2 linked regions of the Victivallis sp. Marseille-Q1083 genome follow. The protein of the gene in region 2 interacts with the protein of the main gene of each other region in a pairwise test. Links are inferred from orthologs where the notes say so. Each region holds a gene or a part of one and is shown on either strand. Other genes may lie near its edges.

Region 1 (3,190 bases), 2.6 Mb from region 2 along the record:
GTCGGATGGGTGGTCGGTGGAATTGCAATCATTGCCGCGATGGCGGCGGCGGTCGCCGGTTGGTATCTTCTGTTTCGGCGCCGCAGGGGCCGGTTGGTGCCGTTGACCGAATTGCCGGCCTGGGCGAGGGAGAAATATTATCGGCCCGACCGCCTGGACGATGAGTGCGGCTGGCGGCAGTTCCGGCAGCAGTTCGGCTGTGAAGCTCCGGAACCGTTGAAGGCCTTCTACCATTCCGGCGCCCGGGCGCAGCGGAAAGTTTTCCTGTCGGTAACGGCGCCGGACCAGAAGACGGTCCAGTGGTATGTGAAAGATTTCATCGCCGTTTCGGAAGGCATCCGGGAGGATCATTTTGTGTTGGCGACCGACGGACAGGGCAACTCTTATTTCTTCTGTCCGGGGCGGGAACGGGCCGGACAGTTGCCGGTTTATTTCTACAACTGCCAGACCGGTCACTCCGTATTGATTGCCGAATCGCTGGCCGGCTTTCTGGAGGCCGGGCGCTACGTTCTGATCCGGTGCGGCGATGAGAAAAAATACCGCCGGCGGTTACGGCCGGCGCCGCGCGACACTGTGCTTGAAGGGCTGGAAGCGGAAGCGCTGCAAAGCAGGGGATGAAAAAGACCTTCGGTCCGCCGCCCGGACTGCTTTGCGGTTTTTCAATCGTCCGGGTTGATTGCGACGGTTATTTTCAGCGGAGAATCCAGGCGGTTCGGAGCGTTTCTGGTTTGCAAATGCGCAATTCGCTTCTATAGTATTGTTTTTGTCATGAATCGAGAATGAGAGTATCGGAATCAGTTTTCGGAGTATAACGGAATGGTAAAAGAGTACAATGTTGCCGTGGCCGGGGCGACCGGCGCGGTAGGCGTCGAGATGATCAAGACGCTGGAAAAACGGAATTTTCCGGTCAGGAATCTGCGTTTGCTGGCTTCCAGCCGTTCGGTCGGCAAGGAGATGAAGTTCAAGGATACGGCCGTGAAGGTCGAAGAGCTGACGAAGGATTCTTTCCGCGGCGTCGACATCGCGCTGTTCAGCGCCGGCGGCGACATTTCGAAGGAATTCGCCCAGTCGGTCGTCGATTCCGGCGCGGTGATGATCGACAATTCCAGCGCGTTCCGGATGCGGGAGGATGTGCCGCTGGTGGTGCCGGAAGTCAATCCGGAAGACATCGCCGGCCATCACGGCATCATCGCCAACCCGAACTGCACGACGATCATCATGCTGGTGGCGGTCGCGCCGCTGCATCGGGCCAGAGGCTTGAAGCGGCTGGTGGCGGCGACCTATCAGGCGACCAGCGGCGCCGGCGCCAAGGGGATGGCCGAGCTGGAGCTGCAGACCCGGCAGTTGTTGAACGGCGAACCGATCGCGCCGAAAGCGTTTGCACATCGCATCGGCTTCAACCTGATCCCGCATATCGACGTTTTCAATGAGAACGGTTATACCAAGGAAGAGCTTAAAATGCTCAATGAAAGCCGGAAAATGCTTCATCTGCCGACGCTGAAAGTCTCCTGCACCTGCGTGCGGGTGCCGATTTTCCGGGCTCATTCCGAAGCGTTGAATCTGGAATTCGAGCGTGAAATTACCCCGGAAGAGGCGCGGGAAATTCTGCGCGGCGCGCCGGGGGTCAAGCTGGTCGACGATCCGGCCAACCGGTGCTATCCGATGCCGGTCGACGCCAGTGAGCAGTACGACGTGCTGGTCGGACGGATTCGCCAGGATATTTCGCGGGACGACAAGCGCGGGCTGGATATTTTCGTCAGTGGCGACCAGGTGCTGAAGGGTGCTGCGCTGAACGCGGTTCAGATTGCGGAATTGTTGTAAGAAGCGTTGAAGTTTGCAGAGATTCGGCGTCCGGTTGCCCGGTGGGCGGCTTGGCGCCGTTTTTGCTTTTCCGGATATTTCAGAAGGGCCGAGAGGGCCCGCGCCATCCCAAAAATAGAGGAGGAAAGTGGCTATGAGCAGTGAAAAGAAAACGAAAAAACGTTGGTTGTGGAAGATCGTCGGCGGGGTGGTCGTGCTGTTGGTGGTCCTCATTGTCGTCGTTCTTATTTTTCTGAATTCGATCATCGCCGGCGCGGTTCGTACCGTCGGCGGCAAAGCGACCGGCACCCGGGTGGGGGTTGACAGCATTCAGCTGTCGGTATTCGGCGGCAGCCTGGCCATCAAAGAGTTGCAGGTCGCCAATCCGGATGGATTCCAGATGCCGGATGCGTTGGGATTTACTGCGCTCAATGTGAAGCTGCAGATCGGTTCGGTGATGTCCGATAAGATCATCGTCGATCTGGTGGAAATTTCCGGGTTGAATATCGACTATGAATTGACGGTCAACGGCAGCAATCTGGGCATGATCCAGAAAAACATCGAGAAATTCGTCGCGGAAGTCGCCCCGCCGAAAGATCAGCCGGCGGCGCCGGAACCGGAAGGGAAGACGAAACAGGTGGTCATCCGGAAACTGATCGTCCAGGATGGCTCTCTGACCCTGGCGAATAAAATGCTGGGGCAGAATATCAAGATCGCCCTGCCGAAAATCGAAATGGACAATCTGGGCGAAGGGCGCAATTATCCGGAGATGATTGCCCAGTTCTTCAATGAATTGCTGCTCAACATCAGCCGGATCATCACCAATGCGAAATTGCCGGATTTCGATGTCGAAGCCTTTCAGAACAATTTGACCGCCAATTTGAACGAAGCGTTTCAAGGCGTGGGCAAATCGCTGAATGATGTCCGAGAATCGGTGGAAGGCGTCGGTGATTCGGTTCGCGAGGGATTGGATAAATTGTTCAGTAAGCCGAAAAATCAGTAAGGAGGGAAGAGAAATGAACTGGAAGTGTTGGTTGGCGGCAGGAATTGCTTTGACGGCGCCGCTGGCGCCGGCGGAAGTAAGATTGCCGGCATTGTTCTCCGATCACATGGTGCTGCAGCGGGAACGGCCCTGTCCGGTCTGGGGCTGGGCCGATCCGGGCGAAACGGTGACGGTGACGGTGAAAATGTCGAAGCCGGACCAGGCGGACGCAACCGTTTCGACTGTCGCCGATGAAGCGGGCCAATGGCGCGTGACGCTGCCGGCGATGGCGGCCGGTGGTCCGCTGACTCTGACGGTGGAGGGCGGGAACCGTCTCGAATTGTCGGATGTCCTGGTCGGCGAAGTATGGCTCTGCTCCGGGCAGTCCAATATGGAGTGGCGCACGGT
Region 2 (4,262 bases):
GCCTACCGGGAACAGCTGGAAATCGCCAAGTACAATATGTACCGCAGCTACAGTTCGTTCTCGCCGGTCGCTTCGGTCCATGCGAGTTTCGGATACGATACCGCGCTGACCAAATACCCCGGCCCGCAGAGCGCCGGCACCTTCAGTTCGGAAAGTTATAACCACACCTACGGGGAAACCGGCAGGTTCGATTACGGCGGTTCGGTCGAATGGACCGTATTCAACGGCCTGCAGCGCTACAATACGATGCGCGAAGCGCAGGCCCAGGTGGCGGCGGCCGAATTCACCGTCACCGAGAACTGGTTGAACGTCGTCAATGAAGTTCGCGGCGCCTATGCCAACTATGTCCAGAACGTCAAACAGGCGAAACTGTATGAAATGACCCTCGGGCTGGTCGTCAAGCAGCGGGACCTGGTCGAAGAGGAATACCGGGCCGGCAACACCGAGCTGACCCGTCTGAATGAGGCCCAGCTCAATCTGGTGGAAGCCGAAACCCAGCTGGTCAGCGCGCTGGTCAATGTGCTGAAAGCGCAAGCCAACCTCGATTCTGTTACCAACACCAATTTCGTCGGCGTCGATGACCAGAGCAAGTTCATGACGCTGGCGGCGGCCAAGGAAGAGGCCAACGCCGGAGAATCGCAGATCCTGGCGCCGAACACCGCGGTTTCTCAGCCGGCGGCGGCGCCGGGCAAAACGGATGCGACCAAATAAATCGATATCCGGTTTTTGCTTTTCAAGTTCAATACGGTACGGTTGATTTGCAATTTCAACCGTACCGTATTACTATATAGGATAAGAACAGAATGACCGTCGGCCCGCGGCAGGAACCTTTTGAAACGCGCACGGTCGACACTCCGGCTCTCCGGAACAATCCGGCCGGAGTCAGGTCTGAACAATAGAGGAACGGCATGTTTTTTAAAACCAAAAAAGTTTATACCGTGGAAACGCTGGGCGCCGAAGTGCTGCGCCGGAAATCGGAGCCGATCGCCAAAGTCGACGACGAAATCCGCGCGCTGGCCGCCTGGATGATCGAAGTATTGGATAAATTCGAAGGCATCGGCCTGGCGGCGCCGCAGATCGGCGTCAACAAGCGGCTGGTCGTTTTCCATCTGAGCATGGAATCGATGGACGAAGCGCCATCGCCCGGGGAACTGCTGCTGCTGCCGCGCATGCCGCTGGCGGTCGTCAACCCGGAAATCGTCTCCTGCGGCAAAGCGACCGGCGTCTGCGATGAAGGCTGTCTGTCGATTCCGGATATTTTCGCCCCGGTGGAACGGCCGCTGAATTGCCGGTTCAAAGCACAAACGCTGGACGGCGACACCATCGACGTCGAATGCGGCGGCATGCTGGCGCGCTGCATCCAGCACGAACTGGATCATCTGGACGGCGTTCTTTACATCGACCATTTGAAGCCGGCAGACCGCGCCGAAATCGAAAAATCACTGGCCCGGTTGGAAAAATTCGGACAAAAACATGATTTTATCCGCAAAATCAGGGCATAACCGATGAAGGGATTTTTTGCGACGGTTCTGGCAGTCTGTCAAGGGACGGCCATCTTTCCGGAATTGATTCAGCGGCCGTTGCGGCGTGCCCTCGGGCATCTGCTGCTGCTGGCCTTTCTGGCCGCCATCGTGATCGTCGGCTGCCACTACCGGACGATCAGTGACGACCTGGCAGTCAGCGCGCCGATCCTGGAAAAGACTTTCGGCGCGGTCCAGAGCCGCGGCCTGTTCAATTTCACGCCGACGCTGGCCCCTGACCAGGGGCGCGGCGTCTCGCTGCCAACCTCCCTGCCGCTGGCAGTGTACTACCTGCCGGATGTCGAAACGCTAAAAGAGATGCCGCAATTCAATCCGGACAACCTGGCCAACGGCATCCTCTGGCTGCCGCAATTCATTCTGTTCTGGCATCATCCGCCCGATAGCGACAGCTATAATTTCTGGACAGTCTCGCTGACTCCGGCGGAGCTGTTGAACCTGTTGCAGTCGATGGTGCGGCAGGCCGATTTCCAAAGTTCCGGCGCTCCCCTGCAGCGTACCTGGCCGGAATTGGCCGCCAGTTTGAAAGCCGGGCTGCTGCTGCTCTATTTCGCCGTCCAGTTTCTCAGCATCGTCCTGCTGGCCTTGCTCTCCATCGGGCTGTTCGCGCTGGTTTTTGTCCTGACCGGCGGCCGGCGGACGCGTTCCATTCAAACCAAGGAACTGATCATTCTCGGTATTTACGCCGGCTTCCCGGCCATTCTGGTCGGGACGGTTTTCCTGGCGCTGGATCTCTGGCTGCTGGACTATACGACCATCTACATGTTCGGAATGGCGATCTATCTGTTGTTTGCGATGACCTGCATCGAACGTTCCCGGTTGCCGCGCCAGCCGCAATTGCCGGACCACAATGACGACTTTGATTTTTAAACAAGCGGAAGACGATGACGGAAAAAACAAAAATCGATCCGGATGATTTCCTGCGGATACCGGTCTGGTATCCCTCGCTGGCCAGCCATACGTTTCTGACCTCCTTTGTCAAATTGTCGCCGGAAGCGATCCAGGCGCTGCAAAAGGGCCTGCTCAAGGGCCCGGTGGTGCAGGATGTCATCGAACAACTCAGGCCGGTGATGGCCGCCATCCCCGGCAATGCGTTCGTCGGCGTCGACGTCTGCGCGCCGACCGATACCGAACGTTTCTACGGCAAGCGCGGCGCGGTTTTCTCCCCGGAGAGCGCCTGGAAATATCTGGCGCTCAGCCGCAAGGTGCAACTGGCCGCCGCAATGGGCAGGGTGGAATATATTTTCGCCAGGCCGTTCCGGCGCATGTCCAAACCGCGTGAATTCCGGCTGTTTCTCATCGACGGCAAACTCAACTCGATGAGCCAGTACCATCTGATCCGGCACTTCAAGCGGCTGGAAGGGGTCAAGCAGCAGTACTGGAAGGCGGCCAAAAAATTCATCAAAAAAATCGCCTGGCTGCTGCCGCCGGGGCGGCTGGTCATGGATATCTATTTCACCTCGGACGGCCAGATTCTGATCATCGACCTCAATAAATGGGGAGAATGCGATCCGTTGATGCTGCGCCGCTGGGACCGCGATTGGAATACCGAAACGGGCATCGTGCTGATGCCGCCGCCGACCCGCATCTCCGGGGACGTCAACGTCTCGTTTTAACCGGACAATCGGGCCGCCGCTGCGGCTTTACCGCTTCTGCCGCAGCAAAGCCGCCATTCGTTCCGCCAGTTGCTCCGGTATCAAGCCAGCCTCGCGGCGCAAGGCGGCAGCGGCGCCGTAGCCGACGGCTGGTGCCGCCCAGCCGAAGTGTTCGACCATGCCGTGCGGTTCGTTCAACAGCGTCTCCGCCACCGCCGAAGCCAGCCCGCCAACCAGCCGATGATCTTCCAGCGTGAAAACCGCCTGCCGGGCCGCCTGCTCTTTCAACCGCGCGGCATCGAACGGCAGCAGGAAACGGACGTTGACCACGCCGCAATCCAGTTGATACTTTTCCGCCAGAATTTCGGCGCAGCGCAGCGCCCGGTCCACTTCCGCGCCCAACGCCCAGATGACGCCGTCTTCCCCGGCGCGCACCACTTCCGCCCGGCCGTTCTCCAACGGCGTCGGCAAGGGTTCCAACGGCCGGAAATCCCGGCCGCTGCCGCCGCGCGGGTAGCGGATCAACACCGGCGCCTTCCAGTCATACGCCCAGAACAACATCGCGTACAACTCATTTTCATCCCGCGGCGCCAGAATGGTCAAGTTCGGCAGCGTTCGGAAAAAGGACAGGTCGTAAATCCCATGATGCGTCGGCCCGTCCTCGACGATTCCGGCCCGGTCCAACGCGAAAATCACCGGCAGATTCTGCAAACAGACGTCATGGTAAACGCAATCCAGCGCCCGCTGCATGAAGGTCGCATAAATCGCCACCACCGGCCGCAGGCCGCTGCAGGCCTGGCCGGCGGCAAACACCACGGCATGTTCTTCGGCGATGCCGACGTCGAAGAAGCGTTTCGGGAAACGTTCGGCAAAGCCGCCCATCCCGGTGCCGCCCGCCATCGCCGCGGTAATGCCGACGACATCGTCATGCCGCGCCGCCAGCGCTTCCAGAGCGGCGCCGAACGCTTTGGAAAAAGTCAGCTTGCCGTTGGACCGCAGCCGCCCGGTCGCCAGATCGAACGGACCGACGCCATGGAATTTGTCCGGCGCCTGTTCCGCCGGGATATAGCCGTGCCCTTTGCGGGTGATCACATGAATCAGCAGCGGCTGATTGTACTCCTTGATTCCG

Evidence for each region. Proteins that work in one complex are often made in the same cells at the same time.
Region 1: the proteins of def (region 2) and HWX74_RS00240 interact in binary tests that used the Escherichia coli proteins (3 or more experiments, as listed by UniProt). The link is inferred for Victivallis sp. Marseille-Q1083 from one-to-one orthologs.

What each region holds. Positions count from the first base shown.
Region 1 is NZ_CAHJXL010000001.1:69,426-72,615, reverse strand. What follows is about bases 1-2,818. They hold HWX74_RS00240 (aspartate-semialdehyde dehydrogenase), read left to right. Parts: upstream 1-816; coding sequence 817-1,821; downstream 1,822-2,818. Other genes in these bases: HWX74_RS00230 (sialate O-acetylesterase), read left to right, coding at 2,817-2,818; HWX74_RS00235 (hypothetical protein), read left to right, coding at 1,955-2,803; HWX74_RS00245 (SMI1/KNR4 family protein), read left to right, coding at 1-618. In the rest of the region: more of HWX74_RS00230, read left to right, coding at 2,819-3,190.
Region 2 is NZ_CAHJXL010000001.1:2,704,015-2,708,276, reverse strand. The notes cover bases 1-2,705. They hold def (peptide deformylase), read left to right. Parts: upstream 1-908; coding sequence 909-1,502; downstream 1,503-2,705. Other genes in these bases: HWX74_RS11130 (hypothetical protein), read left to right, coding at 2,423-2,705; HWX74_RS11135 (hypothetical protein), read left to right, coding at 1,506-2,408; HWX74_RS11145 (TolC family protein), read left to right, coding at 1-711. Also shown: more of HWX74_RS11130, read left to right, coding at 2,706-3,154; dxs (1-deoxy-D-xylulose-5-phosphate synthase), read right to left, coding at 3,182-4,262. UniProt on the Escherichia coli protein: Removes the formyl group from the N-terminal Met of newly synthesized proteins. Requires at least a dipeptide for an efficient rate of reaction. N-terminal L-methionine is a prerequisite for activity but the enzyme has broad specificity at other positions.